DNA from 4 places in the Streptomyces sp. NPDC016845 genome. Region 4 is predicted to be linked to each of the others. Evidence: riboswitches for the same ligand, from Rfam matches in the RefSeq annotation. Region 4 holds a riboswitch; each other region holds the start of a gene.
What was found. Region 4 has a riboswitch for cobalamin ahead of ACH4RC_RS18935 (ABC transporter substrate-binding protein). Riboswitches for the same ligand answer to the same signal wherever they lie in the genome.
Positions count from the first base shown of each region.

Region 1: another riboswitch for cobalamin. It lies ahead of ACH4RC_RS27275 (FecCD family ABC transporter permease); the one in region 4 lies ahead of ACH4RC_RS18935 (ABC transporter substrate-binding protein).
Region 2: another riboswitch for cobalamin. It lies ahead of cobN (cobaltochelatase subunit CobN); the one in region 4 lies ahead of ACH4RC_RS18935 (ABC transporter substrate-binding protein).
Region 3: another riboswitch for cobalamin. It lies ahead of ACH4RC_RS12375 (ribonucleoside-diphosphate reductase subunit alpha); the one in region 4 lies ahead of ACH4RC_RS18935 (ABC transporter substrate-binding protein).

Region 1 is NZ_JBIRPI010000013.1:97,485-104,964, reverse strand. Features, by position in the region: gene ACH4RC_RS27285 (ABC transporter substrate-binding protein) at 1-109, opposite strand, end outside; gene ACH4RC_RS27280 (ABC transporter ATP-binding protein) at 143-925, opposite strand; gene ACH4RC_RS27275 (FecCD family ABC transporter permease) at 967-1,995, opposite strand; cobalamin riboswitch at 2,159-2,288, opposite strand; gene ACH4RC_RS27270 (endonuclease/exonuclease/phosphatase family protein) at 2,392-3,264, opposite strand; gene ACH4RC_RS27265 (nucleoside deaminase) at 3,424-3,909, shown strand; gene ACH4RC_RS27260 (PIG-L family deacetylase) at 3,951-4,784, opposite strand; gene ACH4RC_RS27255 (hypothetical protein) at 4,900-5,373, opposite strand; gene ACH4RC_RS27250 (alpha/beta hydrolase) at 5,649-6,116, shown strand; gene ACH4RC_RS27245 (hypothetical protein) at 6,113-6,454, shown strand; gene ACH4RC_RS27240 (hypothetical protein) at 6,508-6,699, shown strand; gene ACH4RC_RS27235 (ankyrin repeat domain-containing protein) at 6,696-7,112, shown strand; gene ACH4RC_RS27230 (LPXTG cell wall anchor domain-containing protein) at 7,253-7,480, shown strand, end outside.
Region 2 is NZ_JBIRPI010000005.1:276,293-283,772, forward strand. Features, by position in the region: gene ACH4RC_RS17185 (polysaccharide lyase family 8 super-sandwich domain-containing protein) at 1-378, shown strand, start outside; gene cobN (cobaltochelatase subunit CobN) at 462-4,172, opposite strand; cobalamin riboswitch at 4,205-4,365, opposite strand; gene ACH4RC_RS17195 (cobalamin biosynthesis protein CobG) at 4,435-5,802, shown strand; gene ACH4RC_RS17200 (precorrin-8X methylmutase) at 5,795-6,436, shown strand; gene cobJ (precorrin-3B C(17)-methyltransferase) at 6,433-7,480, shown strand, end outside.
Region 3 is NZ_JBIRPI010000003.1:440,560-448,039, reverse strand. Features, by position in the region: gene ACH4RC_RS12385 (DUF3311 domain-containing protein) at 1-46, shown strand, start outside; gene mctP (monocarboxylate uptake permease MctP) at 43-1,668, shown strand; cobalamin riboswitch at 1,790-1,924, shown strand; gene ACH4RC_RS12375 (ribonucleoside-diphosphate reductase subunit alpha) at 2,048-4,408, shown strand; gene ACH4RC_RS12370 (ribonucleotide-diphosphate reductase subunit beta) at 4,408-5,427, shown strand; gene ACH4RC_RS12365 (hypothetical protein) at 5,462-5,635, opposite strand; gene ACH4RC_RS12360 (helix-turn-helix domain-containing protein) at 5,730-6,692, shown strand; gene ACH4RC_RS12355 (cytochrome P450) at 6,689-7,480, opposite strand, start outside.
Region 4 is NZ_JBIRPI010000006.1:193,724-201,203, reverse strand. Features, by position in the region: gene ACH4RC_RS18950 (L-threonylcarbamoyladenylate synthase) at 1-580, shown strand, start outside; gene ACH4RC_RS18945 (ABC transporter ATP-binding protein) at 588-1,394, opposite strand; gene ACH4RC_RS18940 (FecCD family ABC transporter permease) at 1,391-2,428, opposite strand; gene ACH4RC_RS18935 (ABC transporter substrate-binding protein) at 2,461-3,519, opposite strand; cobalamin riboswitch at 3,557-3,754, opposite strand; gene ACH4RC_RS18930 (nucleotidyltransferase domain-containing protein) at 3,823-4,314, shown strand; gene ACH4RC_RS18925 (arginine deiminase) at 4,324-5,586, opposite strand; gene ACH4RC_RS18920 (basic amino acid/polyamine antiporter) at 5,624-7,063, opposite strand; gene ACH4RC_RS18915 (chemotaxis protein) at 7,253-7,480, shown strand, end outside.

The DNA of each region.
Region 1 (7,480 bases), on a different contig from region 4:
CCGCCTGCGAGGCGGTGTTCTCGGAGTCGGAGGCGATGTCGGCTCCGCAGGCGGTCAGGGTGAGGGCGGCGGCGAGGCCGAGCGAGGCGGTGGACACGAGCTTGCGCACGGGGGCCTTCCAGAGGGCGAGGGGGTCAGGGAGTCAGGGGGCGAAGGGTTCACGGACCAGCTGGAGCTGGTCGAACAGGAACTGGGTGGCGCCGGTCTCCGGGTGGCGCACCCGGTGCGCCCGTACGCCGAAGACGTCGGCGAGCAGCGCGGGGGAGAGGACCTCGTCCGGCGGGCCGGAGGCGACGATCCGGCCGCCGTGCAGCACGTGCAGCAGGTCGCAGTGGGCGGCGGCGAGGTTGAGGTCGTGCAGGGCCGCGAGCACGGTCGGACCGCTGACCCGGACCCGGCGCAACACGTCGAGCTGGTGGGCGATGTCGAGGTGGTTGGTGGGCTCGTCCAGGACGAGGACGCGCGGCTCCTGGGTGAGCGCGCGGGCGATGAGCACACGCTGTTTCTCGCCGCCGGAGAGCGACAGGAAGCCACGTGTCGCGAGGTGTGCCACCCCGGCCTGTTCCAGGGCGTGCGCGCAGAGCTCCCGGTCGCGGGCGGCGGTGCGGTCGCGGTGCGGGAGGCGGCCCATCGCGACGACCTCGGTGACGGTGAAGTCGAAGTCCGCGGCCGACTCCTGCGGGAGCGCGGCGAGCAGCCGTGCCGCGGCCCGTGGAGTCATGCGGTGCACGTCCACGCTGTCGACCCTGACGAGCCCGGCGTCGGGGCGTCGCGCCCGGTAGACGCACCGCAACAGGGTCGACTTCCCGCTGCCGTTGGGGCCGACGAGCCCCACGAAGGTGCCGGCGGGGACGTCGAGGGTCACCTCGTCGACGAGCCGTACGCCCGCCACCTCGACCGACAGTTCTTCTACGTCGAGCCGCACGTGTCTTCCTCCTCGGGGTCGCTCAGCAAACCTGGGATGTGTCAGCGCCCGGCGAGCGCGTGGCCGCCGCGCCGCATCAGCAGCAGGAACGCGGGCACACCGAGCGCGGCCGTCACCACGCCCACGGGCAGTTCGGTCGGGGCGAGCAACACGCGTGACAACACGTCGGCCCACACCAGCAACACGGCCCCGGCGAGCGGCGCGACGGCGAGGACGCGGGTGTGCGAGGCGCCGACGAGCATGCGCACGAGGTGCGGCACCATCAGGCCGACGAAGCCGATCGCTCCGCTCACGGCGACGACCGTGCCCGTCACCGCCGCCGTCACGACGAACAGTTCGCGCCGGAGGCGGTCGGGCGGCACGCCGAGCGCCGCGGACGTCTCGTCGCCCATCGCGAGGGCGTCGAGCGAGCCCGCCCGCACCCTGAGCCACAGCCAGCCCGCCACCACGGTCGCGGCGACCAGCGGCACCTTCGGCCAGGTGGCCCCGCCGAGGCTGCCGAGCAGCCACATCATGGCCGCGCGCGCCGCCTCGCCCCGTTCGGCGCCGAACACCATGACGGTCGTGACGGCCTGGAACCCGTAGGCGAGGGCCGTGCCGGTCAGGACGAGGCGCAGCGGGCTGAGTCCGAGAGGCGAGCGGGCCACCGCGTAGACGATGAGGGTCGCGGCGAGCGCGGAGAGGAAGGCGGAGAAGGAGAGCGCCCAGACGCCGAGCCCGGCGAGCGCGCCGAACAGGATGACCGCGTTGGCGCCGACGGCGGCGCCGGAGGAGATGCCGAGCACGAAGGGGTCGGCCAGGGCGTTGCGCACCAGCGCCTGGACCGCGACGCCGACCGCGGCGAGGCCCGCGCCGACGACGGCCGCGAGGACGACGCGCGGGAAACGGATCTCCCACACGATGGTGTAGGCCCCCGCGTCCGCGCTGGTGAGGCTCCCGCCGCTGAGCCCGGCCCACATGAGCCGCGCCACCTCCCGCCAACCCGTCCCCGTGGCCCCGAGCGCGACCCCGCACGCCAGCGAGACCACCAGTACGAGCGCGAGCCCGATGACCAGGGGGACGGTGGGCAGGTGTCGCCGGCGCGCGCGTGAGACACCCGCGGGGGCTGGGGCAGCGGCGGTGCGGAGCAAAGCGGGCGCACATCCTCCGGGTGGGCGCCACGGCTGCAACGCAGGGCACCTGCAACCCGGAAGGGCTACGGCGGTCCCTGCTCGCAGTCCACGGCGAGCGGTCGACGGGTCGCACACCTGCCGTGAGTGATCGGACTCGCGGGCCAGTACTCATACGTAACAGGCCACGCACACCGTTGCGGGACAGCGCCGGACTCGCACCGGCTTCCCCCACGGAAGGCAGCCGAAGCGTAGCAAGCCGGAGTCAGGGGCGGGGCAGGTGGGCGGTACTTACCGATTGCGCAGGTGGGCGGTGTTCACCGATGGCGCGGGAAGGCGGTGTCCGTCTCGCTCAGGTCACCACGCGGGATCGATCTCCGCGTGCAGGGGATGGTGGTCCGAGTACGGGCTCGGGCGGACCTGGTGGGTGAGGGGGGCGATTCCGCGGAGGAAGATGTAGTCGAACTTGCTCTGCCAGTCGGTGGTCGGCTCGCAGGCGCCGCCGTCGGGAAAGGGGCGGCACGCCGGGTCGGCGTCCTCGGCCAGTCTCCACATCGGGCGGAGTTCGGACGCGTCCGGTACGGCGTTGAAGTCGCCGAGGACGATCGTGTGGTCGTGGCGGGCGACCTCGGCGGCGAGCACGCGGGCCTGGTCCGCCCTGATCTCCGGTTGCTGCCGCTCGGCGAAGTGGGTGTTGAAGACGCGGACGGAGCGGCCGCCCACCTTGGTCGTGACGGCCATGTACCCACGGTCCTCGGAGCCGCCGTCGGGGTACTCCACGTTCACGTGGTCGGTCATCGGCGCCGCGGAGAGGATGGCCTGACCGTACGCTCCGCCTTGCCACGGCAGACCGCCGCAGCGGTTCCAGTTGCGCAGCACCGACCCGTACTCGACGTCGTAGACGAGGCCGTAGAAGACTTCCAGGTAGTCCCGGATCTTCTCGACGTCACGGACACACGCCTCCTGCAACCCGAACACCTGCGGCGCATACGTGGCGATCTCCGCGGCCCGGCCCATGTTCTGCCCGCTCCCGCACGGGTTGCAGATGTTCCACGTCAGGACCCGGTTCGGCACGATGTCCTTGGCGGCATCGGCGGGCAGCGGCTTGGCGATCAGCGCGCCGCTCGGCGCGCTGGGGCCGATGAGCACGATGCAGAAGGCGGCCATGGCGATCGCGAACAGACGTGTGCCGCGTCCGAGCACCATCGCCTCCCTTGAGTGGACGAACATGCGGTCACATGCCATCACATGAGGTCTTCGTAGCACGAGAGTAGGCGACAAGGTGTGACCGGCACACGTCCGGGTCGAGCCGTTGTCACCGGCGCGCGGCGTGCGATCATCGACCCGGCCCACGTCGGTGATGAGTGACCGTGATCGGAAGGGACTTCGATGGACGAGAGCGAGTTGGTGCACCTGCGCCGCTGCGTGGAACTGGCCGCCGAGGCCCTTGACGACGGGGACGAGCCGTTCGGCTCCGTACTCGTGGACGGCTCGGGCACGGTCCGCGCCGAGGACCGCAACCGGATCGCGGCCGGCGACGCCACCCGCCACCCCGAGTTCGCACTGGCCAGGTGGGCGGCCGAGCACCTCTCCGAGGAGGAGCGGCGCGCGGCCACCGTCTACACCTCCGGCGAGCACTGCCCGATGTGCGCGGCGGCCCACGCCTGGGTCGGGCTCGGCCGCATCGTGTACGTCGCCTCCTCGGCCCAGCTGAGCCAGTGGCTCGCCGAGTGGGGACGCCCGCAGGCGCCGGTGCGAGCCCTGCCGGTCCAGGAGATCGCGCCGCACGTGACCGTCGAGGGCCCGGTCGCCGAACTTGCGCCGTGGGTCAGGGAGTTGCACCGGCTGCTGGCCGAGCGGTCGTCGCACGACTGACGACGACCGCGCCGGTCAGGTGCGGCCGCGGACCCGGCCGGTCAGCGCAGACCGGCGAAGAGGTCGTTCTCCGGCAGGGGCGCGCCGGTGGTGTCCTGGACCCGTACGAACGTCTCCAGGCCCATCAGCTCGCCGAACCGCTCCTTGCCCATCTTGAGGAAGAAGATGTTCTCGCCCTGGCTGGCGTGCGCGGCCAGGGAGTCGAACTTCTGCCCGCTGAACGCGGTGGTGTCCACCCAGGTGGAGATCTCGTCGTCGGGCAGGCCGATCTCCGCCAGCGCCTCGGCCTCGGCGGGGTCCGGCTCCGGCATGTCCTCGCCGAACTCACGCATGATCTCGCCGAACCGCTGCATGCCCGAGCGGGGCATCGTCGTCCAGTACACCTTCGGGGCCAGGCCGGTCAGCTTCAGCGCGGCCATCGTGATGCGGTTGGCCTGAATGTGGTCGGGGTGGCCGTAGAAACCGTTCTCGTCGTAGGTGACGACGACGTCGGGGCGGTAGTGGAGCATGAGCTCCGCGAGCCGGGCGGCGGCCTCGTCGACGGGGGTCTGCCAGAAGGCGCCCGGGGCGTCGTTGCTCGGCCAGCCCATCATCCCGGAGTCGCCGTAGTCGAGCATCTCCAGATCGCTGATCTTGAGGACCTCACAGCTCGCCTCGAGTTCCTGACGGCGCATCGCGGCGACGGCCGCCGGATCGTGGCCGGGATCGCCCGGCTTCACCCCTCCCGGCCCGTCCCCGCACGCGCCGTCGGTACAGGTCACGAGCACCGTGCGGACGCCGTCCGCCGCGTAACGCGCCAGGACGCCACCGGTGCTGGTCGCCTCGTCGTCGGGGTGGGCGTGCACAGCCATGAGCGTCAACGGCCGGTCAGTCATGGAACAGTCCTCCTGCGGACATATGTCTTTCGGTAAGAGGGCGCGGCGGACGTGCGACGGTGCCGGTCCCTCGTCGCCTGCAACACCGCGGAGTGTCCGTGCTGTTCCCGGCGGATCAGCCCGCGGCGCGGTACAGGCCACGCCCCGCGCGCCGCAGGCGGTCGGTGCCCACCAGCCGGTCGAGGGTGCTGCGGACCGCGTTGATGCTGCCCGAGTCGGTGTCCCGCCCGAGCGCGGCGGCGACGTCGCGGGCCCGTACACCGGCCCCGCCCGTCGTCGCGAAGTACTCCAGGATCTGCTCGGTGAGGCGGCCGTACGTGCCTCCGACGGTTGCGGCGTCCTGTTTCGGCTCGGCCGGGCGCTTCTCCGCCTTCACGGACGGCGCCGCTCCTTCACTCACCTGGACGGGGCCCGGCCGCAACACGTCCTGGAGCGCCCGCAGCGCCTTCTGCACCGAACCCAGGTGGGCGACGACGGCGGCCAGTTCGCGCTCCAGCGCGCGCTTCTGGGCCTCCAGGCGGTGCAGCTCCTCCTGGAGGGTGCCCGTCGCGGACTCGATGCTTTGTGTGGTGTGTGCTGCGGAGACCATGTGTTCCTCTCGTCTGCGGCCCTTCCTCGCTGCTCATCAGCGCTGTCCAGGCTACCGGGCGGAGGTGGAGCGTGTGAGATGTGATGGTGGTTTCTTTGCACTGCGGCGGCAGCGCCTCCCGGAACTTGTGACACGTTGGTTGTCGGTGCGCCCAGGCGGCCCCGGCCATGTCCGCGTAGCGTCGTACCCGGCATGTCACGAATCGGCTTCAGGTTCTGTCCTAGGAGTGGGGGACCTCCCCGGACCGGATCCGTTCGCCTCTCTAGGAGTACGCCGTGGACGACGACATCGTTCTGGAGCCCGCCGCGCAGGAGTTCGCCGACGCGACCGCCGTGCCGCCGCCGCTGTACGAGCTCGGGGTCGAGGGCGCCCGCGAACCGCTCGACGAGGTGCAGGCCGGACCGGCCGGGAAGCTGGACGTGGACGAGAAGTGGATCACCGTTGCGGCCGGGGCCGGGGCCGGGGCCGGGGCCGGGGCCGGCGATGTGCGGGTGCGCATCGCCGACCCCTTCGGCGGCACCGGCGTCCTGCCGGTCGCCGTCGACGAGAACGACGTACTGCGCGACGAGGGGGAGGCGTACGCCCGCAAGCTGACCCGGGCCGGCGTCGCTCCCACCGGCATCCGCTACAACGCGACCCCGCACGACTTCATGATGCTGAATCCGGTCCGCGCCACCCAGGCGTCGACGGCGGCGATCGCGCAGGCCGTCCAGGTCCTGCGCGAGGCGCTGGGGACGGCGTGAACACCGGTGAACAGGCCGCGCGTGGCCTGGCCGACATGGAGGCGTACCTGTCCCGCGAGGCCCGTCTGAGCGCCGCGCGCCAACGCGTCGCCGCCTTCATCGCGCGCACGGACGGACTGACGTACGAGCAGCGGAGAGACCTCGAGGAGTGGTATCTCGGGGAGCAGATCTACGTGGCCCGCATGGTGACGGAGCACATCGCCGAGAGCGTCGGCGCGGTGGAGGCGGCCCACCACATCCGGTTCGCACGGTGGCTGCGAGGCACACTGTTCGCCATGGTGGTGACGATCGTGGTGACCTTCGTATGCACGGCGGTCGTCGTGGGATCGCTGACCTGACGCCCGGATCCGTGGCCCGGCCGCCCGGTATCGTGACGGGCGGGGAGGCTGCCATGGACATGTTCGACAAGATGCGGGCGCACGCGTTCGCCGAGCGGGCCCGCCGTGAACTGCTCGCCACCGGCGAGCGCGTCCGGGTGTGGCGGACCACCGCGCGGGCCAACCCCCTCACCCCGCAGGAATCGAGCGCGGCCCCTGGGGCGGAGGCCGGGGACGGCGAGGTCGGCCGAGGGGCCGCCATATGAAGCAGCGCGAGCGAAAGAAGCTCACCCGGCGCCTCTTCCACGCGATCCGGGCCGGTGACCCGGCCGGCGCGCGGGCCGTGCTGCGGGCCGGGGCCCACCCCGAGTGGACGAACGGCGAAGGCACCACCCTCCTGTACACGGCGGCCGTGCAAGGAGAGGCGGAGATCGTCCGCCTCCTCCTGGCGGCAGGCGCGTCGCCCGACGCCGAGAGCGAAGGGATCGGCGCCGAGGGCACACCGCTGTGCGCCGCCGCCTGCTGGGGTCACACCGAGGCGGTACGTGTGTTGTTGGCACACGGTGCGGACCCGGACCTGCGCGAGGACCACGGCACCGGATGGACCCCCCTGCAGTGGGCGGGCAACGGCCCGCACCCCGAGACAGCCGCGCTCCTCACCGCCGCGGCGGGCGCGTGAAATGGTCGGTTACCTCACAGAAAAAACACAGACGGCGAGAGCAACTGTCCGCTTCTGTCCGGGTTTCACGGCCTCCATCGGAGCTGAACGGCGCCAAAAGGAGCGGCCCGGAAGCCGTTCATGATCGTACGATCCTGCCCGTGAACATACGCCGCACTCTCTCCCTCGCCGTGGCCACCGCCGCCGTCGTCCCCGCCTTCTGCCTGACCGCCGCCCCGGCGTTCGCCGCCGCGCCCACGGCGGCCGACGAGACGGCCCGGCCGACCTATGACGAGCTGAAGAAGGCCGCGGAGGACGCGGACGCGGCGTACGAGAAGGCGTCCGCCGACAAGAAGACGGGCCTGGAGAAGCTGAAGGAGCTCTTCGAC
Region 2 (7,480 bases), on a different contig from region 4:
CCGAACGCGTCCGAGTCGGCGGTCCGCCGGCACCGCGGCGCCGAGGTCCTCGCCAACACACCCCGCCTCCAGGCCGTACACCACCGTGGCCTCGGCCTGACCGCCGCCAACACCTTCACGCCGGGCACGCACCACACGGCGGGCCTCACGGTCGAGGGCCCGGCGTCCGTCCTGGTCCGCCGGGACGGGGAGCTCGGGGTGGCCGTCTGCGACCCGACGACCCTTCGCGACACGGTGACGGTGGTGCTGCGCGGACGGACGTTGCGGAAGGTCTCCGGCGACGACGCGGTCCGGGTGACCCGGGTACCGGGCGGCACCCGCCTCGACGTGACCACGCGCCACGCGTACGGGCGGAGCTTCACGGCGACGCTGCGATAGGCAGGAACGTGCCTCACGTGACCTCGACGGCCATCAGCACGGCCGACGCGTCGTGCCACTCCTCCTCGTTGGCGCGCCGCGCCCTACTCGTCCGACTCCAGGTCGCCCTCGGTCTCCAGGTAGACCTGGCGCAGCGCCTCCAGGACCCGCGGGTCCGGCTTCTCCCACATGCCTCGGGACTCGGCCTCCAGGAGGCGTTCGGCGATGCCGTGCAGGGCCCACGGGTTGGCCTCGGAGAGGAACTGGCGGTTCGTCTCGTCGAGGACGTACGTCTCCGTGAGCTTGTCGTACATCCAGTCGGCGATGACGCCGGTCGTGGCGTCGTAGCCGAAGAGGTAGTCGACCGTCGCGGCGAGTTCGAAGGCGCCCTTGTAGCCGTGGCGGCGCATCGCCTCGATCCACTTGGGGTTGACGACGCGGGCGCGGAAGACGCGGGACGTCTCCTCGACCAGGGTGCGGGTGCGGACCGTCTCCGGCCGGGTCGAGTCGCCGATGTACGCCTCGGGGGCCGTGCCGCGCAGGGCGCGGACCGTCGCCACCATGCCGCCGTGGTACTGGAAGTAGTCGTCCGAGTCGGCGATGTCGTGCTCGCGGGTGTCGGTGTTCTTCGCCGCCACCGCGATGCGCTTGTACGCCGTCTCCATCTCGCCCCGGGCCGACTTGCCGTCGAGGCCGCGGCCGTACGCGTAGCCGCCCCAGACCGTGTAGACCTCGGCGAGGTCCGCGTCCGTGCGCCAGTCCTTGGAGTCGATCAGCTGGAGGATGCCCGCGCCGTACGTGCCCGGGCGCGAGCCGAAGATGCGGGTGGTGGCGCGGCGCTCGTCGCCGTGTTCGGCGAGGTCGGCCTGGGTGTGGGCGCGTACGTGGTTGTGCTCGGCCGGTTCGTCGAGGGACGCGGCGAGGCGGACCGCGTCGTCGAGCAGGCCGATGGTGTGCGGGAACGCGTCGCGGAAGAAGCCCGAGATGCGCAGGGTGACGTCGATGCGGGGGCGGTTCAGCTCCTCGTACGGGATGGCTTCGAGGCCCGTCACCCGGCGGGAGGCGTCGTCCCAGACCGGGCGGACACCGAGGAGGGCGAGGGCCTCCGCGATGTCGTCGCCCGCTGTGCGCATGGCACTTGTGCCCCAGAGGGAGAGGCCCACGGAGGTGGGGTACGCGTTGTCGTTGTCCGCGCGGTAGCGCTCGATGAGGGAGTCGGCCAGGGCCTGGCCCGTCTCCCACGCGAGGCGGGAGGGGACCGCCTTCGGGTCCACGGAGTAGAAGTTGCGGCCGGTCGGGAGGACGTTGACGAGGCCGCGGAGCGGGGAGCCGGACGGGCCCGCCGGGACGAAGCGGCCTGCCAGGGCGCGTGCCGTGTTGTCCAGTTCGGCTGTGGTCGCGTTGAGGCGCGGGACCACTTCCTCGGCGGCGAAGGTCAGGATCCGGTGGACGGGGCTGTCCTGGGCGCCCGCCTCGTCCGTACCCGGGGTCTGCCGCCCTGCCCACCCTGCCGCCCCAGGCGGCAGACTGCCCACGGAGGCACTCACCTGGGCCGGGTCCCAGTTCGCCGCCTCCATGGCCTCCACCAGTGCGCGGGCCGTCTCCTCCGCCTCATCGGCCGCCGTGCGGGTCGCCGCCGACTCGTCCAGGCCCAGCGCCTCCCGCAACCCCGGCAGGGCCTGCGTGCCGCCCCAGATCTGGCGGGCGCGGAGGATGGCGAGGACGAGGTTGACGCGGTCGGGGCCGGCCGGGGCCTGGCCGAGGACGTGCAGGCCGTCGCGGATCTGGACGTCCTTGATCTCACAGAGCCAGCCGTCGAGATGCATGATGAACTCGTCGAAGCCCTCGTCCTCGGGACGGTCCTCGACCCCCAGGTCGTGGTCGAGCTTCGCGGCCTGGATGAGGGTCCAGATCTGGGCGCGGATCGCCGGGAGCTTCGCCGGGTCCATGGCCGCGATCTGGGCGTGCTCGTCGAGGAGCTGCTCCAGGCGGGCGATGTCGCCGTAGCTGTCCGCGCGGGCCATCGGCGGCACGAGGTGGTCGATGAGCGTGGCGTGGACGCGGCGCTTGGCCTGGGTGCCCTCGCCGGGGTCGTTGACGAGGAAGGGGTAGATCAGGGGGAGGTCGCCGAGGGCCGCGTCGGGGGCACAGGCCGCGGAGAGGCCCGCGTTCTTGCCGGGCAGCCACTCCAGGTTGCCGTGCTTGCCGAGGTGGATCATCGCGTCCGCACCGAAACCGCCGTCGGCGGACGAAGCCGCGATCCAGCGGTAGGCCGCCAAGTAGTGGTGCGAGGGCGGCAGGTCGGGGTCGTGGTAGATCGCGATCGGGTTCTCGCCGAAGCCGCGCGGCGGCTGGATGAGGACGAGCAGGTTGCCGCGGCGCAGGGCCGCGAGCACGATGTCGCCCTCCGGATTGCGGGAACGGTCGAGGAACATCTCGCCGGGCGGCGGGCCCCAGTGCCGCTCGACGCTCTCGCGCAGCTCCTGCGGCAGCGTCACGTACCAGCGCTTGTAGTCGGCGGCCGGGATACGGACGGGGTTGCGCGCGAGCTGCTCCTCGGTCAGCCACTCCTGGTCGTGGCCGCCCGCGTCGATGAGCGCGCGGATCAGTTCGTCGCCGTCGCCGGAGGCGAGACCGGGGATGTCGGCCGCGTCGCCGAAGTCGTAGCCCTCGGCGATGAGGCGCTTGAGCAGGACGATCGCGGAGGCGGGGGTGTCGAGGCCGACCGCGTTGCCGATGCGGGAGTGCTTGGTGGGGTACGCGGAGAGGACCAGCGCCAGTTTCTTCTCCCCCACCGGGATGTGCCGCAGCCGTGCGTGGCGTACGGCGATACCGGCCACGCGGGCCGCGCGCTCCGGGTCGGCGACGTACGCCGGGAGGCCGTCCTCGTCGATCTCCTTGAAGGAGAACGGGACGGTGATCAGGCGGCCGTCGAACTCCGGCACCGCGATCTGGCTGGCGGCGTCGAGCGGGGAGACGCCCTCGTCGTTCTGCTCCCAGTCCGCGCGGGAGGAGGTCAGGCACAGGGCCTGGAGGATCGGGACGTCGAGGTGGGTGAGGGCGCCGGCGTCCCACGCCTCGTCGTCGCCGCCCGCGCTCGCCTCGGCGGGGCGGGTACCGCCGGCGGCGAGGACCGTCGTGACGATCGCGTCGGCGGGGCGCAGGGCGTCGATCAGCTCCGGTTCGGGGGCGCGGAGAGAGGCGACGTAGAGGGGGAGGGGGCGGGCACCGGCGCGCTCGATCTCGTCGCACAGGGCGTGCACGAAGGCGGTGTTGCCGCTCATGTGGTGGGCTCGGTAGTAGAGCACCGCGATGGCCGGGCCGTCCGACGGCGACTGCTTTCGCTCCAGCGGGCCCCATGTGGGGGCCGGGGCCGGGGGCTCGAAGCCGTGGCCCGTCAGGAGGACCGTGTCGGAGAGGAAGTTCGCCAGCTGGGCGAGGTTGGCCGGGCCGCCGTGCGCCAGGTAGGCGTGGGCCTCCGCCGCGATGCCGACCGGGACGGTCGACGCCGCCATCAACTGGGCGTCCGGGGCCTGCTCGCCGCTCAGCACCACCAGCGGGACCCCGGCCGCGGTCAGCCGGTCGATGCCGTCCTGCCAGGCGCGGACCCCGCCGAGGAGACGTACGACGACGAGCGCGACGCCGTCGAGGAGCGCGGGGAGTTCGGTGTCGACGTCGAGGCGGGAGGGGTTCGCGAAGCGGTACGTGACCGCGTCGTCAGCGGTGGTGGCGTGCGCGGCGTTGGCCGCGCGGGCGCTGAGCAGATCGGTGTCGGACGTCGACAGGAGCAGGAGCTGCGAGGGCTGCTGGGGCATGCGTCGTCGGGCCTTCCTCGGGGTGTCCGCGCCCCGGGTGGTCGTTGGACGGCGGGAGTTCCTGGCTCACCCTCTCTTGTACGAGAGGGCTCACAGTGGCGGGACCGCGCCGGAATTCCACCGGGCTTCCTCCCCTGTCGCCGTCGCTGGCGATGGTGGCGGGCCGGACGGGACCGCCGCGGTTCATCGTACGGGGCGAGGGTGTGACCTGGTACGGGAAGCTACGGGAAGCCCGTCATGGGCGGTGGGTATGCTCCGACGCATGCCCGCCTCCCCCATACCCGTCCGTCCCGGTGCGTCCGGTGTGCCCGGAACGTCCGCGGCGTTTCCCGGTGACGCCTGCCCCGGTGCGCTGCGGCTGCACGCCGCGGACGACGGGTATCTGGCGCGGGTCCGCGTCCCGGGCGGTGTGCTCGACGTGGCTCAGGCGCGGGCCCTCGGCGACGCGGCCGGGCGGCTCGGGGACGGGGCGCTGCACCTCACGTCGCGGGGCAACGTACAGCTGCGCGGGCTGCGGGACGGGTGCGGTGGGGAGCTGGCGGAGATGCTCGGCGCGGCCGGGCTGTTGCCGTCCGCCGCGCATGAGCGGGTCCGGAACGTCGTGGCTTCGCCCATGTCCGGGCTGGACGGGCTCGGGTTCGTGGACGTACGGGGTTGGCTGACCGGGCTTGACGCGGCGGTGCTGGCCAGCTCCGTGACGCCCGCGCTGTCCGGGAGGTTTCTCTTCGGGCTCGACGACGGTCGCGGGGATGTGGCCGGGCTCCGGCCGGATGTGCTGCTGCGCGGGCGGGCGGACGGGTCCGCGGTGCTCGCGATCGGCGGGGCGGAGTTCTTGCTGCGGTACGAGGACGGGGCCCGGGGGGCGGTTGTCGCGGCGGAGGTTTTTGTCGAGGCCGTGCGCGGCGTCTCGGGCCGACGGGTGTGGAGAGTGTCCGAACTGGACGCGTCCGGCGCCGAGTTGTCCGCGCTCATCGCCGAGCGACTTTCCGCAACTGGCATCGAGGCCACCTCCGCCGGGGGCGCGGGGGGCGACGAGATCGCAACCGGTGCTGACGCCAACGCCACGGGGCTCCACCCCGGGCCCCGCTCCTCAATCGCCGGAGAGGCCGGAATTCACGGACCGTCCGCAGCCGTGATCGGGTCGGCGGGCCCTGCGGTGCGCAAGCTCAGGGGTTCCGCCCCGGATCCCGCTGCCTCTGGTACGACGGCGGGGCTTGTTTGTATCCCCCCGTTCGGATCGATCACCGGTGCTCAATGGGGCGCGCTTGTCGACCTGGCCGCTGGACTTCCCGCCAGGGAGATCCGGTTGACCCCCTGGCGGCGGATCGTCGTGCCCGGGGCCACCCGCGGCAGCGCACCCGCCGGGCTGATCGCAGACCCCGACTCACCCTGGTCCCGCCTGGGCGCATGCGTTGGGCGGCCCGGTTGCGCCAAGTCCCACACCGACGTGCGGGCCGATGCCGCGAGCAGCACCCCGCACCCCACCCTGCCCACCTACTGGTCCGGCTGCGAACGCAGATGCGGGCATCCCGTCGGGCCGTACGTGGACGTCGTAGCCCGCCCGGACGGAACGTACGCCGTCACGACCGTCACGACCCTCACGACCGAAAGAGCCGAACCCCGTGTATGACTACGAGAAGGACGGCGCCGCGATCTACCGCGAGTCCTTCGCCACCATCCGCACCGAGGCGGCAGCCGGCCTCGCGGAGCTGCCCGCCGACGTCGCCCAGGCGGCGGTCCGCATGATCCACGCCTGCGGTCAGGTGGATCTCGTACAGGACATCGGCTTCTCGGCCGGGGTCGTGACGAAGGCGCGCGCCGCTCTGCGCGCGGGCGCGCCGATCCTCTGCGACGCGCGGATGGTCGCCAGCGGCGTCACCCGCAAGCGGCTGCCCGCCGACAACGATGTGGTCTGCACCCTCGGCGACCCCGGAGTGCCGGACCTCGCGGCCGAGTTGGGGACCACCCGCAGCGCCGCCGCGCTCGAACTGTGGCGGGACCGGCTCGACGGCGCCGTCGTCGCGATCGGCAACGCGCCGACCGCCCTCTTCCACCTCCTCGAGATGGTCGGGAAGGGCGCGCCCAGGCCCGCGGCCGTGCTCGGCATACCCGTCGGGTTCGTCGGCGCGGCGGAGTCCAAGGACGCGCTGGCCGCCAACGAGCTCGGGCTCGACTACCTGATCGTCCGCGGGCGCCGTGGCGGCAGCGCCATCACCGCCGCCGCGATCAACGCCATCGCGACCGAGGTGGAGATCCAGGCATGAGCGAGTCACTCGTCGAGAAGGGCAAGCTGTACGGGGTCGGGCTCGGGCCCGGTGACCCCGAGCTGATGACCGTCGCCGCGGTCCGGGCCATCGCCGGGGCGGACGTCATCGCGTACCACTGCGCCCGGCACGGCCGTTCCATCGCCCGCTCGATCGCCGCGGAGCACATCCGCGAGGGGCAGATCGAGGAGCGGCTGATGTACCCGCTCACGGTCGAGACGACCGACCACCCCGGCGGCTACCGCGGCGCGCTCGACGACTTCTACGCCGAGGCCGCCGCGACGCTCGCCGCGCACCTCGACGCGGGGCGCACCGTCGCCGTCCTCGCGGAGGGCGACCCGCTCTTCTACGGCTCGTACCAGCACATGCACAAGCGGCTCGCGGACCGGTACGACACGACGGTCATCCCGGGTGTCACGTCGGTCAGCGCGGCGGCGGCCCGGCTCGGGGAGCCGCTGTGCGAGGACACGGAGACACTGACGATCATCCCGGGGACGCTCCCCGGGGACGAGCTGGCGGCGCGGATCGCGGCGGCGGACTCGGCGGTCGTGATGAAGCTGGGCCGCACGTTCACGAAGGTCCGTGGCGCGATGGAGAACGCGGGGCGGCTCGACGACGCCCGTTACGTGGAGCGGGCCTTCATGGCGGGCGAGCGCACCGGCCGCCTCGCCGACATCGACCCCGGGTCGGTGCCGTACTTCTCGGTCGCGGTCCTGCCGTCCCGTATCGACGCCACCCCCGCCGAGGGACGTGAGCGGGGCGAGGTCGTCGTCGTCGGGACCGGGCCCGCCGGGGCGCCCTGGCTGACGCCCGAGTCGCGCGGCGCGCTCGCGAACGCCGATGACCTGGTCGGTTACACCACCTACCTCGACCGGGTGCCGGTCCGCCCCGGTCAGCGGCGGCACGGTTCGGACAACAAGGTGGAGTCCGAGCGCGCCGAGTTCGCGCTCGACCTGGCGCGGCGCGGGCGGCGCGTGGCCGTCGTCTCGGGCGGCGACCCGGGTGTCTTCGCCATGGCTACGGCCGTTCTCGAGGTCGCGTCGC
Region 3 (7,480 bases), on a different contig from region 4:
CGGCCGCAAGACGTCGGCCTCGGCCTCCGCGGGAGGCCCGCGATGAACGGCGGCGTCAACGGTGTCGCGCTCACCGTCTTCATCATCTTCTTCGTGGCCGTCACGGTCATGGGCTTCCTCGCCGCGCGCTGGCGCCGCTCCGAGACGGACTCGCTCGACGAGTGGGGCCTCGGCGGCCGCTCGTTCGGCACCTGGATCACCTGGTTCCTGCTCGGCGGCGACCTCTACACGGCGTACACCTTCGTCGCCGTCCCCGCGGCGATCTACGCGGCGGGCGCGTCCGGCTTCTTCGCCGTGCCCTACACGATCCTGGTCTACCCGCTGATCTTCACGTTCCTGCCGCGCCTGTGGTCGGTCTCGCACAAGCACGGATACGTGACGACGTCGGACTTCGTGCGCGGCCGCTTCGGCTCCAAGGGCCTCTCGCTCGCCGTCGCGGTCACCGGCATCCTCGCCACGATGCCGTACATCGCGCTCCAGCTCGTCGGCATCCAGGCCGTGCTCGACGTCATGGGCGTCGGCGGCGGCGAGAACACCAACTGGTTCATCAAGGACCTGCCGCTCCTCATCGCCTTCGGCGTGCTCGCGGCGTACACGTACTCCTCGGGCCTGCGCGCCCCGGCGCTGATCGCGTTCGTCAAGGACGGTCTGATCTACATCGTCATCGCGGTCGCCATCATCTACATCCCGATCAAGCTGGGCGGCTTCGACGACATCTTCGCCGCGGCCGGCAAGAAGTTCGAGCAGATAAATCCGGCGACAGGCAAACCCACCGGGGCGCTCGCGCCAGGTGAGGCGGGCCACTGGACGTACGCGACGCTCGCGCTCGGCTCGGCGCTCGCGCTGTTCATGTATCCGCACTCGATCACCGCGACGCTCTCCTCCAAGAGCCGCGACGTGATCCGCCGCAACACCACGATCCTGCCGCTGTACTCGCTCATGCTGGGCCTGCTCGCGCTGCTCGGGTTCATGGCGATCGCGGCCGGGATCAAGGTGCAGAACGGGCAGTTGGCGATCCCGCAGCTGTTCGAGGACATGTTCCCCGACTGGTTCACGGGTGTCGCGTTCGCCGCCATCGGCATCGGCGCGCTCGTCCCCGCGGCCATCATGTCCATCGCCGCGGCGAACCTCTTCACGCGCAACATCTACAAGGACTTCATCAAGCCCGACGCGACCCCGGCGCAGGAGACCAAGGTCTCCAAGCTGGTGTCGCTGCTCGTGAAGGTCGGCGCCCTCGTCTTCGTCCTCACCATGGACAAGACCGTCGCCATCAACTTCCAGCTGCTCGGCGGCATCTGGATCCTGCAGACCATGCCCGCACTGGTCGGCGGCCTGTTCACCCGCTGGTTCCACCGCTGGGCGCTGCTCGCCGGCTGGGCGGTCGGCATGGTGTACGGCACGCTCGCCGCGTACGGGGTGGCGTCGCCGACGCAGGCGCACTTCGGCGGGTCCTCGAAGGAGATCCCCGGCATCGGGGAGATCGGGTACATCGGTCTGACGGCGTTCGTGATGAACGTGGTCGTGACCGTCGTCCTGACCTTCGTCCTGAAGGCCGCGAAGGCGCCCGAGGGAATCGACGAGACGTCGCCCGGCGACTACACCGCCGACGCCGGTGACAAGGGCGTGCAGACGGACCTGCCGGTCGTCGGAGCGGGCTCCGGCCACTAGCGCGGTCGTACGTTCCTCAGGACGGGCCCCTCTGCTCGCGGAGGGGCCCGTCGTCATGAGGCACCATCGCCATACGCACCCGCGCGACACAAGATATGGGCCCGTCACCAACGCCCGGCACAACATGTATGCTCGCTCTCGCTGCAGCCGCAGGGGAATCCGGTGCAAATCCGGAACTGTCCCGCAACGGTGAACGTAAGCATCCATAAGGCCGCTTACGTGAGTCCGACGACCTGCCGCAGCCCACCCGAGCCGTCCGGCGCGGGTGGTGACGACGTCCGGGTCTCGCGGAATGGGCCGGTGACGAAGGCGCCCCCTTGCGTGCGTGCCCGAGCCACTCCTCCCCGCAGGCCCCGAGCCGAGCGAGGGAGAGCCCCACGTGACCATCGCGCCGCCCGCCGAACCGGTCTCAGCCACAGGACAGCAGGACGCACCGGCAGACGCCCCCGGCACCGCCCTGCTGCGCACCCTGACCGAGCTGACCGCCGACCTGCCCGGCGCCGACCCCGGCCGGGTCGCCGCCGCAGCGCTGCGCGGCCGCAGCGCCCGCGCCGACGAGGCCGAGCTGCGCGAGCTCGCCACCGAGGGCGCGGCCGGGCTGATCTCCGAGGACCCGGTCTACTCCCGGCTCGCCGCCCGCCTGCTCACGCTCACCATCGCCGCCGAGGCCGCGACGCAGGGCGTCACCTCCTTCACCGGGTCGATCGCGGTGGGGCACCGCGAGGGCCTGATCGCCGACCGCACCGCCGAGTTCGCCCGTGTCCACGCGGAGAAGCTCGACGCGCTCATCGACACCGACGCCGACGACCGCTTCGGCTACTTCGGTCTGCGCACCCTGCACAGCCGCTACCTGCTGCGCCACCCGATCACCCGCCAGGTGATCGAGACGCCGCAGTACTTCATGTTGCGCGTAGCCGCCGGCCTGGCCGAGGACGACTCCGTACGCGCCCTGGGCGAGGTCGCCGACCTCTACGGCCTGATGAGCCGCCTGGACTACCTGCCGTCCTCCCCCACCCTCTTCAACTCCGGCACCCGCCACCCGCAGATGTCCAGCTGCTACCTGCTCGACTCCCCGCTCGACGAGCTGGACTCGATCTACGACCGCTACCACCAGGTGGCCCGCCTCTCCAAGCACGCGGGCGGCATCGGGCTCTCGTACTCCCGCATCCGCAGCCGGGGTTCGCTGATCCGGGGCACCAACGGGCACTCCAACGGCATCGTGCCGTTCCTGAAGACGCTGGACGCGTCGGTCGCCGCCGTGAACCAGGGCGGGCGCCGCAAGGGCGCCGCCGCCGTCTACCTGGAGACCTGGCACGCCGACATCGAGGAGTTCCTGGAGCTGCGCGACAACACCGGCGAGGACGCGCGCCGCACCCACAACCTCAACCTGGCGCACTGGATCCCCGACGAGTTCATGCGCCGGGTCGCCGACGACGGGCAGTGGTCGCTGTTCTCCCCCGCCGACGTACCCGACCTCGTAGACCTCTGGGGCGCGGAGTTCGACGCCGCGTACCGCAAGGCCGAGGCCGAGGGGAAGGCGCAGAAGACCCTCCCCGCGCGCGAGCTGTACGGCCGCATGATGCGCACCCTCGCGCAGACCGGCAACGGCTGGCTGACCTTCAAGGACGCCGCCAACCGCACCGCCAACCAGACGGCGGAGCCCGGCCACACCGTCCACTCCTCGAACCTGTGCACGGAGATCCTGGAGGTGACGGACGACGGCGAGACGGCCGTCTGCAACCTGGGCTCCGTCAACCTCGGCGCGTTCGTGGTGGACGGCGGCATCGACTGGGAGCGGCTCGACGAGACCGTCCGCACCGCCGTCACCTTCCTCGACCGCGTCGTCGACATCAACTTCTACCCGACCGAGCAGGCGGGCCGCTCCAACGCCCGCTGGCGCCCGGTCGGCCTCGGCGCGATGGGCCTCCAGGACGTCTTCTTCAAACTGCGCCTGCCCTTCGACTCGCCGCAGGCGAACGCTCTTTCGACGCGCCTTGCCGAGCGCATCATGCTCGCCGCGTACGAGGCGTCCGCCGACCTCGCCGAGCGCAATGGCCCGCTGCCCGCCTGGGAGAAGACCCGCACCGCGCGCGGTGTCCTGCACCCCGACCACTACCCCGACGCGCAGGTGACCTGGCCGGAGCGGTGGACCGCGCTGCGGGAACGTATCGCCGCCGCCGGCATGCGCAACTCGCTCCTTCTCGCCATCGCGCCGACCGCGACGATCGCCTCCATCGCGGGCGTCTACGAGTGCATCGAGCCGCAGGTCTCCAACCTGTTCAAACGCGAGACGCTCTCCGGCGAGTTCCTCCAGGTCAACTCCTACCTGGTCGACGAGCTCAAGCGGCTCGGCGTCTGGGACGCGCAGACCCGCGAGGCGCTGCGCGAGTCGAACGGCTCGGTGCAGGGCTTCACCTGGGTGCCCGAGGAGGTCCGCGCCCTGTACCGCACGGCGTGGGAGCTGCCGCAGCGCGGGCTCATCGACATGGCGGCGGCCCGCACCCCGTTCCTCGACCAGGCCCAGTCCCTCAACCTGTTCCTGGAGACGCCGACCATCGGCAAGCTCTCCTCGATGTACGCGTACGCCTGGAAGTCGGGCCTGAAGACCACGTACTACCTGCGCTCGCGCCCCGCGACGCGCATCGCACGGGCCGCGGCCCGGGTCCCGGTCCAGATGGCCGAGCCCGACGCCGTCGCCTGCTCCCTGGAAAACCCCGAGTCCTGCGAGGCCTGCCAGTGATGACCACTCCCGCCACCGAGAAGAACCTGCTCGACCCGGGCTTCGAACTGACCCTGCGCCCCATGCGCTACCCGGACTTCTACGAGCGCTACCGCGACGCGATCAAGAACACCTGGACCGTCGAGGAGGTCGACCTCCACTCCGACGTCGCCGACCTCGCGAAGCTGTCGCCGGGCGAGCAGCACATGATCGGCCGCCTGGTCGCGTTCTTCGCGACGGGCGACTCGATCGTCGCGAACAACCTCGTCCTCACCCTCTACAAGCACATCAACTCCCCGGAGGCGCGGCTCTATCTCTCGCGCCAGCTGTTCGAGGAGGCCGTGCACGTCCAGTTCTATCTGACGCTGCTCGACACCTACCTGCCCGATCCCGAGGACCGGACGGCCGCGTTCGCCGCGGTGGAGAACATCCCGTCCATCAGGGAGAAGGCCGAGTTCTGCTTCAAGTGGATGGACTCGGTCGAGTCCATCGACCGCCTGGAGACCAAGGCGGACCGCCGCCGCTTCCTGCTCAACCTGATCTGCTTCGCGGCGTGCATCGAGGGCCTGTTCTTCTACGGTGCCTTCGCCTACGTGTACTGGTTCCGCTCGCGGGGCCTGCTGCACGGCCTGGCCACCGGCACCAACTGGGTCTTCCGCGACGAGACGATGCACATGAGCTTCGCCTTCGACGTCGTCGACACGGTGCGCAAGGAGGAGCCGGACCTTTTCGACGACGCGCTGCGGGAGCAGGTCACCGACATGCTGCGGGAGGCGGTCGACGCCGAGCTGCAGTTCGGCCGTGACCTGTGCGGAGAGGGGCTGCCGGGGATGAACACCGACTCGATGCGGCAGTACCTGGAGTGCGTGGCCGACCAGCGCCTTCAGCGGCTCGGCTTCGCGCCGGTCTACGGCTCGGAGAACCCGTTCTCCTTCATGGAGCTGCAGGGTGTCCAGGAGCTGACGAACTTCTTCGAGCGCCGGCCCTCGGCGTACCAGGTGGCGGTCGAGGGCTCGGTCGGCTTCGACGAGGACTTCTAGGCGGACTTCCGGGCGCTTCTGAGCGGGTTCGGCCTCACGCGACCTTCGCGTACTCGGGGTTGCGGGCCAGGAGTTCCTTCTCCTGTGCCTGCCGGGCCCGCCGGATCTCCCGGTCGATCCGGCGGTCGTGCGCGGCGCCCCACAGGGACGGGGCGGCGAGGAGGAGGAAGACGAAGAGGACGGTGAGGTAGTTCGTCGCTGTGTTCATGTCCTCTACTCTCCCGCCGCCCGGCCCCGCGCGGCAGTGGCAGTCCTGTCACTGACCCTCGAATTACTGCCAGCTCTGCGGCACACTGGCAGACATGCTGAAGAACGTGGCCGCAGTAGTGCTCGACGGTGTGCACCCCTTCGAACTCGGCGTGGTGTGCGAGGTGTTCGGCCTCGACCGCAGCGACTCCGGGCTGCCCGCGTACGACTTCGCGGTCGCCTCCGTCGAGGGGCCCTCGCTCACCACCCACGTACCGGGAATGACGGTCTCCACCCCGTACGGCCTTGAGCGCCTGGAGGAGGCCGACCTCATCGCCATCCCCTCCGCGGGGCGGCGCTTCGACCAGTACCCGCCGGTGCTGCTCGAAGCGCTGCGCCGGGCGGTCGACCGGGGCGCGCGCGTACTCAGCCTGTGCGCGGGGGTGTTCGTGCTCGGCGAGGCCGGACTGCTGGACGGCCGCCGGACCGCGGTCCACTGGCGGTACGCGCATGATCTCGCCGTCAGGTATCCGCGCACCCGGGTCGACCCCGACGTCCTGTACGTGGACGAGGGCTCGGTGATCACCAGCGCGGGCACGGCGGCCGGGATCGACGCGTGCCTGCACATCGTGCGCACCGAGCACGGCGCCGAGGTGGCCAACGCGATCGCGCGCCGCATGGTCGTACCGCCGCACCGCGACGGCGGCCAGGCCCAGTACGTGGAGCGGCCGCTGCCGGCGACGCGCTGCGACACCGTCGGCGAGGTGCTCTCCTGGATGGAGCGGCACCTGGACGAGCCGGTGACCGTGGAGGAGCTCGCGGCACGGGCGCTCATGTCACCGCGCACCTTCGCGCGCCGCTTCCAGCAGGAGACGGGCACGACGCCGTACCGCTGGCTCCTTCGCCAACGGGTCCTCTTCGCGCAGGAGCTGCTGGAGCGGACGGACGAGACGGTGGACGCCATCGCCGCGCGCACCGGGTTCGGCAACGCGGCGGCGATGCGCCACCAGTTCATGAAGGCGCTGGGCACGACACCCAACGCCTTCCGGAGAACCTTTCGGGTACGCCTGGCCGGCTAGTTCCGGGCCTCCACCCGCAGCACGGCCCGCTTCGGCTGGAGCGTGATCCCGATACGGGCCGAGCCGTCCGTCTCGGAGGTCGGCACAAGCCGCCAGCGGGAGACGACCGTGCCCAGGATCAGCGACAGTTCGGCCATGCTGAAGTGGTCGCCGGGGCACTTGCGGTTGCCGACGCTGAAGGGGGCGTGCGCCGCGGGTGTGACGTCCGCGGCGCGCTCGGGCAGCCACCGGTCGGGGTCGAAGGCCAGGTGGTCGGTGAACGCGCGGGGGTCGCGCTGCATGGCCAGCGGGCTGTACACGATGTCCGCCCCGGCGGGAAGCGAAAAGCCGCCGAGCGTCGTGTCGACGGCGGCGAGCCGCGTCAGAATCCAGACAGCGGGCCGAATCCGCATCGACTCGGTGAGCAGATTCCGCATATATGCGAGCTCTTTGATGTCACCGAAAGCGACCGGCCCGCCACCCGTCACGGATTCAACCTCCGCGTACAACCGCTTTTCCGCGTCGGGGTGTTCGGCGAGAAGCTGGAACACCCACGTCAGGGTCTTCGCGACATTCTCGGCACCGGCCACCACGAGGGAGACGACTTGGTCGTGCACCTCTTGCTCGTTGACGGTTTCACCATTCTCGTCGCGGTCGTCGAGCAGAGCCGCGAGAAGGTCACCCGGATTGCTGCCCGACGCCCTTCGTTCGGCCACGATCTCATCGACCAGGCGATGCAAATCGGCCAGCGCGTTCTCGAATCGCCGGTTGGCCGGGGTCGGCAGCCGGTACAGCGGTCCGAAGGAAAG
Region 4 (7,480 bases):
GCGCACCATCGGCGCGATCGCCGATTCCGTCCGCGACAGCGCGCTGATCGCCTACCCCACGGACTCCTGCTACGCGCTCGGCTGCCGCCTCGGCAACCGCGAGGGCGTCGAGCGGATCCGCACGATCCGGCAGCTCGACGACAAACACCACTTCACCCTGGTGTGCCAGGACTTCGCGCAGCTGGGCAGGTTCGTGCACATCGACAACGACGTGTTCCGCGCCGTCAAGGCGGCGACGCCCGGCAGCTACACGTTCATCCTGCCCGCGACGCGCGAGGTGCCGCGCCAGTTGCAGCACCCCAAGAAGAAGACGGTCGGCGTCCGCATCCCCGACCACGTCGTGACCCAGGCGCTCCTCGCCGAGCTGGGCGAGCCGCTGCTCTCCAGCACCCTGCTGCTGCCCGGCGAGGACGAGCCGCTGACGCAGGGCTGGGAGATCAAGGAGCGGCTCGACCACGTGGTGGACGCGGTGCTCGACTCCGGCGACTGCGGTACCGAGCCGACGACCGTCATCGACTTCTCCGACGGTGAGGCCACCGTCGTACGGCGCGGCGCGGGGGACCCCGACCGCTTCGAGTGACATCGCACTACGGTCCGAGCGTCCCCAGGAAGCGGATGTGGGGGCGCTCGCCCGGCCCCGGGCGGGAGATGCGCGCGCGGACGCCGTAGACGTCGGCGATCAGCTCCTCGGTGAGGACGGCGCCGGGCTCGCCCGCCGCGACGACCCGGCCCCGGCGCAGGACCACGACCTGGTCGCAGTAGGTGGCGGCCAGGTTCAGGTCGTGCAGGGCGACGACGCTGGTCAGATCGAGCCCTGAGATCAGGTCGAGGAGCTCCAGCTGGTGCTGGATGTCCAAGTGGTTCGTGGGCTCGTCGAGCAGCAGCTCGCGCGGCTCCTGCGCGAGGGCGCGCGCGATCTGCGCCCGCTGGCGTTCGCCGCCGGACAGGGTGTGCCACAGGCGGCGCGCGTGGTCGGTCAGGCCGGTGCGCTCCAGGGCGTCGTGGACCGTCGCCTCGTCGGCGGCGGAGGCGGGCGCCCAGGCCCTGCGATGCGGGGTCCGGCCGAGCCGTACGACGTCGGTCACCGTCAACTCGACCTGAGTGTCCGCCTGTTGGTGGACGAGCGCGATGCGCCGGGCCGCCGTCCTGCGCGGCACCTCGCCGAGCGCGGTGCCGTCGAGCGTGACGACGCCGGACGCCGGGGCGAGGACCCCGGCGAGCAGACGCAGGAGGGTCGACTTGCCGGAGCCGTTCGGGCCGAGCACACCGGTGACGGCGCCGGGTCGTGGCGTCACGCTCACCCCGTCGAGCACGAGCGTGCCGCCCGCCGACCAGGAGACGCGGTCCGCCGCCAGCCCCTGTCCGGTCTCCTTGACGTCGCCGCCCGCGCTCACCGGACGCCCCGGCCGGACCGGCCGCTTCCGCGGAAGAGGACGAGCACGAACGCGGGCACGCCGATCAGCGACGTCACCACCCCCACCGGAACCTCCTGCGGTTCGAGGACCGTACGGGCCAGGGTGTCGACCCAGACCAGGAACACCGCCCCGGCGACCGCCGTGACCGGAAGCAGCCGGGTGTGTCCCGGGCCGACCAGGGCGCGCGCCGCGTGCGGAAGGACGAGCCCGACGAAGCCGATCGCGCCCGCCGCGCTGACCAGGGCCGCCGTCAGGAGCGCCGTCACGCACAGCAGGACGAGCCGGGTCCGTGCCACGCGCACACCGAGCGCGGCGGCCGCCTCCTGCCCGAAGGCGAACGCGTCCAGGGTCCGCCCGTAGCCGAGACACACCGCAAGCGCCACCACGAGCACCGCGAGGCACAGCCACACCTCGGTCCAGCCGACGCCGCCGAGCGAGCCGAGCAGCCAGAACAGGACGCCGCGGGTCGTCTCCGCGTCGGCGGCGGTCAGCACCACGAACGAGGTCAGCGCCGAGAACAGCTGCATCGCGGCGACCCCGCAGAGCACGACCCGGTCCGTCGAGCCGCCCAGCATGTGGCTGAGGACCAGGACGAGCGCGAACGAGCAGAGGGCGCCGAGGAAGGCGCCGCCCGAGACGGAGAGCGCGCCGCCGCCGAGGCCCAGGACGACGACGAGGACCGCCCCGGTCGACGCGCCCGAGGAGATGCCGAGCACGAAGGGGTCGGCGAGCGGGTTGCGCAGCAGCGCCTGCAGCACCGTGCCGCAGACGGCGAGGCCCGCGCCGCAGACCGCCGCGAGCAGGGTGCGCGGCAGCCGCAGGTTCCACACGATGCCGTCGCGGATCGGGGAGAGGTCTGAGGCGCCCCAGCCGAGCCGGGCGCCGACCGCCGACCACACGTCGGCGACGCGGATGTGCGCGGGCCCGATGGTGATGGCGACGGCGACCGAGGCGCAGAGCGCCGCGAGGGCCGCGGCCCAGTACAGGGCGGGCCGGGCCGCCGCCGTACTCACCGGTTCCGCTGGTCTCACCGGTCTCACTGGTCTCACTTGTCCAGGCCGAACTCGCGCAGCGCGGCGGCCACCTTCTCCACGCCCTCGACGGTCCGGATGGTGGGGTTCAGGGCCTGCCCGCTGAGCAGCACGTACCGCTTCTTCCGTACGGCGGTCATGTTCTTGGTGACCGGGTCGGACTCCAGGAACTTGATCTTCTGCGTGGCCGACTCGGCGGACTGCGAGCGGCGGGTCAGGTCGCCGATGACGAGGAGGTCGGGGTCGCGGTCCGCGACCGTCTCCCAGTTGATCTGCGGCCACTCCTCGTGCGTGTCGTCGAAGACGTTGCGCATCCCGAGTTCCCTGGTGACGACGCCAGGGGCGCCGCAACAGCCCGCCATGTAGGGCGAGTCGGAGTTGGCGAACCAGTACAGGACGCTCACGCCCTCGGCGTCGACCCCTGACGTCGCCTTGCCGACACGGGACCTCAACTGCGCGACGAGCTTGTCGCCGCGCTCCTTCACGTCGAAGATCCGCGCCAGGTCACGTATCTCGCCGTAGACGGTGTCCATGGTCAGCGCGCTGGTGCGGGCGCCGTCACCGTCACCGCTGTTGTCCTTGCCGGCGCAGTCGGCGGGGGAGAGGTAGGTGTCCACGCCGAGCTTCTCGAACTGCTCGCGCGGCGCCACCCCGCCCTTGGCGATGGTGTTCGTGAGGGAGGCGGAGACGAAGTCCGGCTCGGTGTCCAGGACCTTCTCGAAGGAGGGGTAGCGGTCGGCGAGGCGCGGCACCTTCGCGTTCGCCTTCTCCAGGCCCTCGAGGACCGGGTCGGTCCATGTCGCGGTCCCCACCATGCGGTCCTCCAGGCCGAGCGAGAGCATGATCTCCGCCGAGCCCTGGTCGAGGGCGACGGCGCGGCGCGGGGCGTGCGCGACACGGACCTTCGCGCCGCAGTTGTCGAGGGTGACAGCGGCGTCAGCGTCTTTCGCGGTGCCGGCGGAGCCCGCGCCACCGCCGCATGCGGTGAGGAGGAGGGCGCCCGCCAACAGCGGTGCGATGTGGCGGAGTCGACGTGCGAAGGGCACGGGGGTTCCTCTGCGTCCAGGGCCCATACGCGGAGCCGGCCTACGGTTCACCCCCGGCCGGGTCTCGGTCCCGGAGGCCGCCAGCAGGTCTTCGGACTCGGGATCGTCCAGGCGGAGCGCCTTCCCGAACCGGCGAGCGGCTCAGTGGCAGTGGCTCCGCCCGTCCCCCTCACCGCTGCGCGTCAGCTCCGGACTTCCACCGGATTCCCTGACCCGTACGCGTTCGAGAACGCACAAAGGTACGACTGGCTCACGGAACGTATCACGGGCCGGGGCGGGCCCCGCTAATCGTTCGCCGCCCCCCGCCCGCCCGCCTACCCTGCTCGCGTGATGACAGCCGACGACGTACGGAACGTCCTCGTCCTGCTGCGGGAGGCCGGGGCGGACATCTGGATCGGCGGCGGCTGGGGCATCGACGCCCTGACCGGCGAGCAGACCAGGAACCACCGCGACCTCGACCTGATGCACCGCGCCGAGCAGGAGCCCGCCGTGCTCGCCGCCCTCACCGGCGCCGGGTTCGCCGAGACCCTCGACCGGCGCCCCGCGCGCTTCGTCCTCGCCCACCCCGACGGCCGTGAGATCGACCTGCACCCCCTGCGCTTCGCCCCCGACGGCTCGGCCGAGCAGTCCTCGCTCGACCCGGACCAGCCGTTCCGCTACCCGGCCGAGGTCTTCGTCACCGGCACCATCGCGGGGGAGCCGGTCCCGTGCCTCTCAGCCGAGCAGCAGGTCCGTTTCCATCAGGGGTACGAGCCCGCGGAGCGGGACCGGCACGACATGGCGCAGCTGCGCCGGGTCTTCGGCATCGGCACACACATCTGACCAGGTGTCTCAGTAGGCCACGGGGTCGCGGACGATCGGGCACGTCATGCAGTGGCCGCCGCCCCGGCCGCGCCCCAGCTCCGCGCCGACGATCGTGACGACCTCGACGCCCGCCTTGCGCAGCAGCGTGTTGGTCTGGGTGTTGCGGTCGTAGGTGACGACGACGCCGGGCTCCAAAGCGACCGCGTTGTTGCCGCTGTCCCACTGCTGGCGCTCGGAGGCGTACACGTCGCCGCCGGTCTCGATGACCCTCAGCTCCGGCAGGCCGAGCCCCCGCGCGACGACGTCGACGAACGGGGTCGTCCCCTCGTCGGTGATGTCGAGCCCCGGCGCCTTGTCGCTGGGGCGCAGCGAGAACGTGTGCACCGAGTCCATGATCCGCGGGTAGAGCGTGACGACGTCCCGGTCGGCGAAGGTGAAGACGGTGTCCAGGTGCATCGCCGCGCGCAGCTTCGGCATCCCGGCGACGATGACGTGCTCGGCCGCGCCCTTCTCGAACAGCGCGGTGGCGACCTGGGTGATGGCCTGCCGCGAGGTGCGCTCGCTCATGCCCATCAGGACGACGCCGTTGCCGACCGGCATGATGTCGCCGCCCTCGAAGGTGGCCTGGCCCCAGCCCTGTTCGGGGTCGCCCCACCAGACGGTCGAGCCCGCGAAGTCCGGGTGGAAGCGGTAGACCGCCTTCATCAGCAGCGTCTCGTCGTGCCGCGCGGGCCAGTACAGCGGGTTGAGCGTGAGGCCGCCGTAGAGCCAGCAGGTGGTGTCGCGGGTGTAGAGCGTGTTGGGCAGCGGCGGCATGAGGTACTCGCGTACGCCGCTGGACTCGCGGGCCATCGACACGTACGCGGAGCGGTACTCGTCCGGCAGATCGGTGGTGGCGAGCCCGCCGATGAGGAACTCGGCGAGCTGCTCGGGACGGAGCGTCTCCAGGAAGGTACGGGTGTCGTCGATGAGCCCGACCCCCACCTGGTTCGCGACGATCTTGCGGTCAAGCAGCCACGACCTGGCCTCGGGCAGCGCCATGGTCCGCGCGAGCAGTTCGTGCAGCTCGACCACCTCGATGCCGCGCTGCCGCATCTTGTTGACGAAGTCGGCGTGGTCGCGCTGCGCGTTCTCCACCCACATCACGTCGTCGAAGAGGAGGTCGTCGGAGTTGGTCGGGGTCAGCCTGCGGTGCGCGAGCCCCGGCGCGCAGACGAGGACCTTGCGGAGTCGGCCCACCTCGGAGTGGACGCCGTACGTGGCGGACGCGGGTGTCTCGTGGTCGGTCACGGTGTGCCTCCGGGCTTCGTGAGAGGGGTTACGGGTGTCACAGGCTGATCCAGCCCGCGGCGAGGGCGACGACGCCGAGCACGGCGCCGGCGACGGAGACGGCGAGGACGACCAGCTCGCCCGGCGAGAACAGGCGCCGGCCCTGCTCCCTGCGGGCCATGACGAACAGGATCGTGGCCGGGGCGTAGAAGACGAAGGAGACCAGGACGAACTTCAGCCCGGCCGCGTACAGCATGAACGCCGTGTAGAGCGTGGCGACCGCCGCGATCACCAGTTCGCGCGACGAGGCGCGCCCGCCCGCGGTGAGCGGGTCGTCCCGGGCTCCGATCCGCACGGCGAAGGCGGCCGCGAAGAGGTAGGGGATCAGGGAGAGCGCGCTGGTCAGGTTGAGCGCGAAGTTGAACGCGTCGTCCGAGAACGCGGTGACGATCAGCACCAGCTGGGTGAGGACCGTCGTCATGAGGAGCGCGGGCACGGGCACGTCGGCGGGGGTCGAGCGGCGCAGGAAGCGCGGCATGTCGTCGTCCTTCGCCGCCACGAAAAGCACCTCGGCCGCCATCAGCGTCCAGGCGAGATAGGCACCGAGCACGGAGACGATCAGGCCGACGCTGATGAAGACCTTGCCCCAGGTGCCGACGGCGTCCTCGAGCACGCCCGCCATCGACGGCTGGCGCAGCTCCGCGATCTCACCCATCGGCAGGATCCCGTACGACACGACGACGACGGAGGCGAAGACGGCGAAGACGCTGAGGAAGCCGAGGATCGTGGCCCGGCCGACGTCCGAGCGCTTCTTCGCGTGCCGTGAGTACACGCTCGCGCCCTCGACGCCGAGGAAGACGAAGACGGTGGCCAGCATGGTGCCCTTGACCTGCCCGAAGAGTGAACCCGCGTACTCCTCGCCGCCCCAGTTGTCCGCGAAGACCGACGGGTCGAAGAAGACCAGGGCGAGGACGATGAAGACGAGGATCGGCACGATCTTGGCCACGGTCACGATCCTGTTGATCGCCGCGGCCTCCTTCACCCCGCGCCTGATCATCAGGAAGAACGCCCAGAGCCCGGCCGACGAGAGCACGATCGCGAGCGCCGTGTCGCCCTCGCCGAGCGCGGGCCAGATCGCGCCCACCGTCGACATGATCAGCACCCAGTACGTCACGTTGCCGACGCAGGCGCTGGCCCAGTAGCCGAACGCCGAGAAGAAGCCCAGGTACTCGCCGAAACCGGCCTTGGCGTACGCGTACACGCCCGCGTCGAGGTCGGGCCTGCGCACGGCCAGCAACTGGAAGACGAAGGCGAGCATCAGCATGCCGGTGCCCGCGATGGCCCAGGCGATCAGCGCGCCCGCGACACCGGTCTCCTCGGCGAAGCGGCTGGGCAGCGAGAAGACCCCGGCGCCGACCATCGAGCCGATGACCATGGTGGTCAGGGTGAAGAGCGGCAGCTTCGCGGCGGGCGCGCTCCGCTCGGCGGTCTGCTCCATGGCGTCCCCCTCGGTGAAGATCCGCGATCTGCGTTACGGGTCGGGAAACAGTCTCAGCCCGCAATGCGGAGGCTCGCACTTTTTGTCCGCATGCCTTTGTCCGGATAAAAAGTGCCGGATACGCCTGTCTGTGCACAGCATGGAGAGGTTGCGGCACACGAAGGCGTTGCGTCGGAAGGGCACTCAGGCATGCACTCCTCGTTGAACCCGGCGGTCCTGCGCGACCTGCGCGCGCCCCGGCCCTATCCCGCCGTCTCCCTGGCGATGCCGACCCACCGGACGCAGCCGGACAATGCCCAGGACCCCGTCCGCCTCGACAACCTGGTCCGCGAGGCCGTGCGACAGCTCGACGTGGACCCCGCCGTGACCAGGGAGCGCCGCGACGACGTGGTCGCCGAGCTGAAGGCGGCGGTGGCC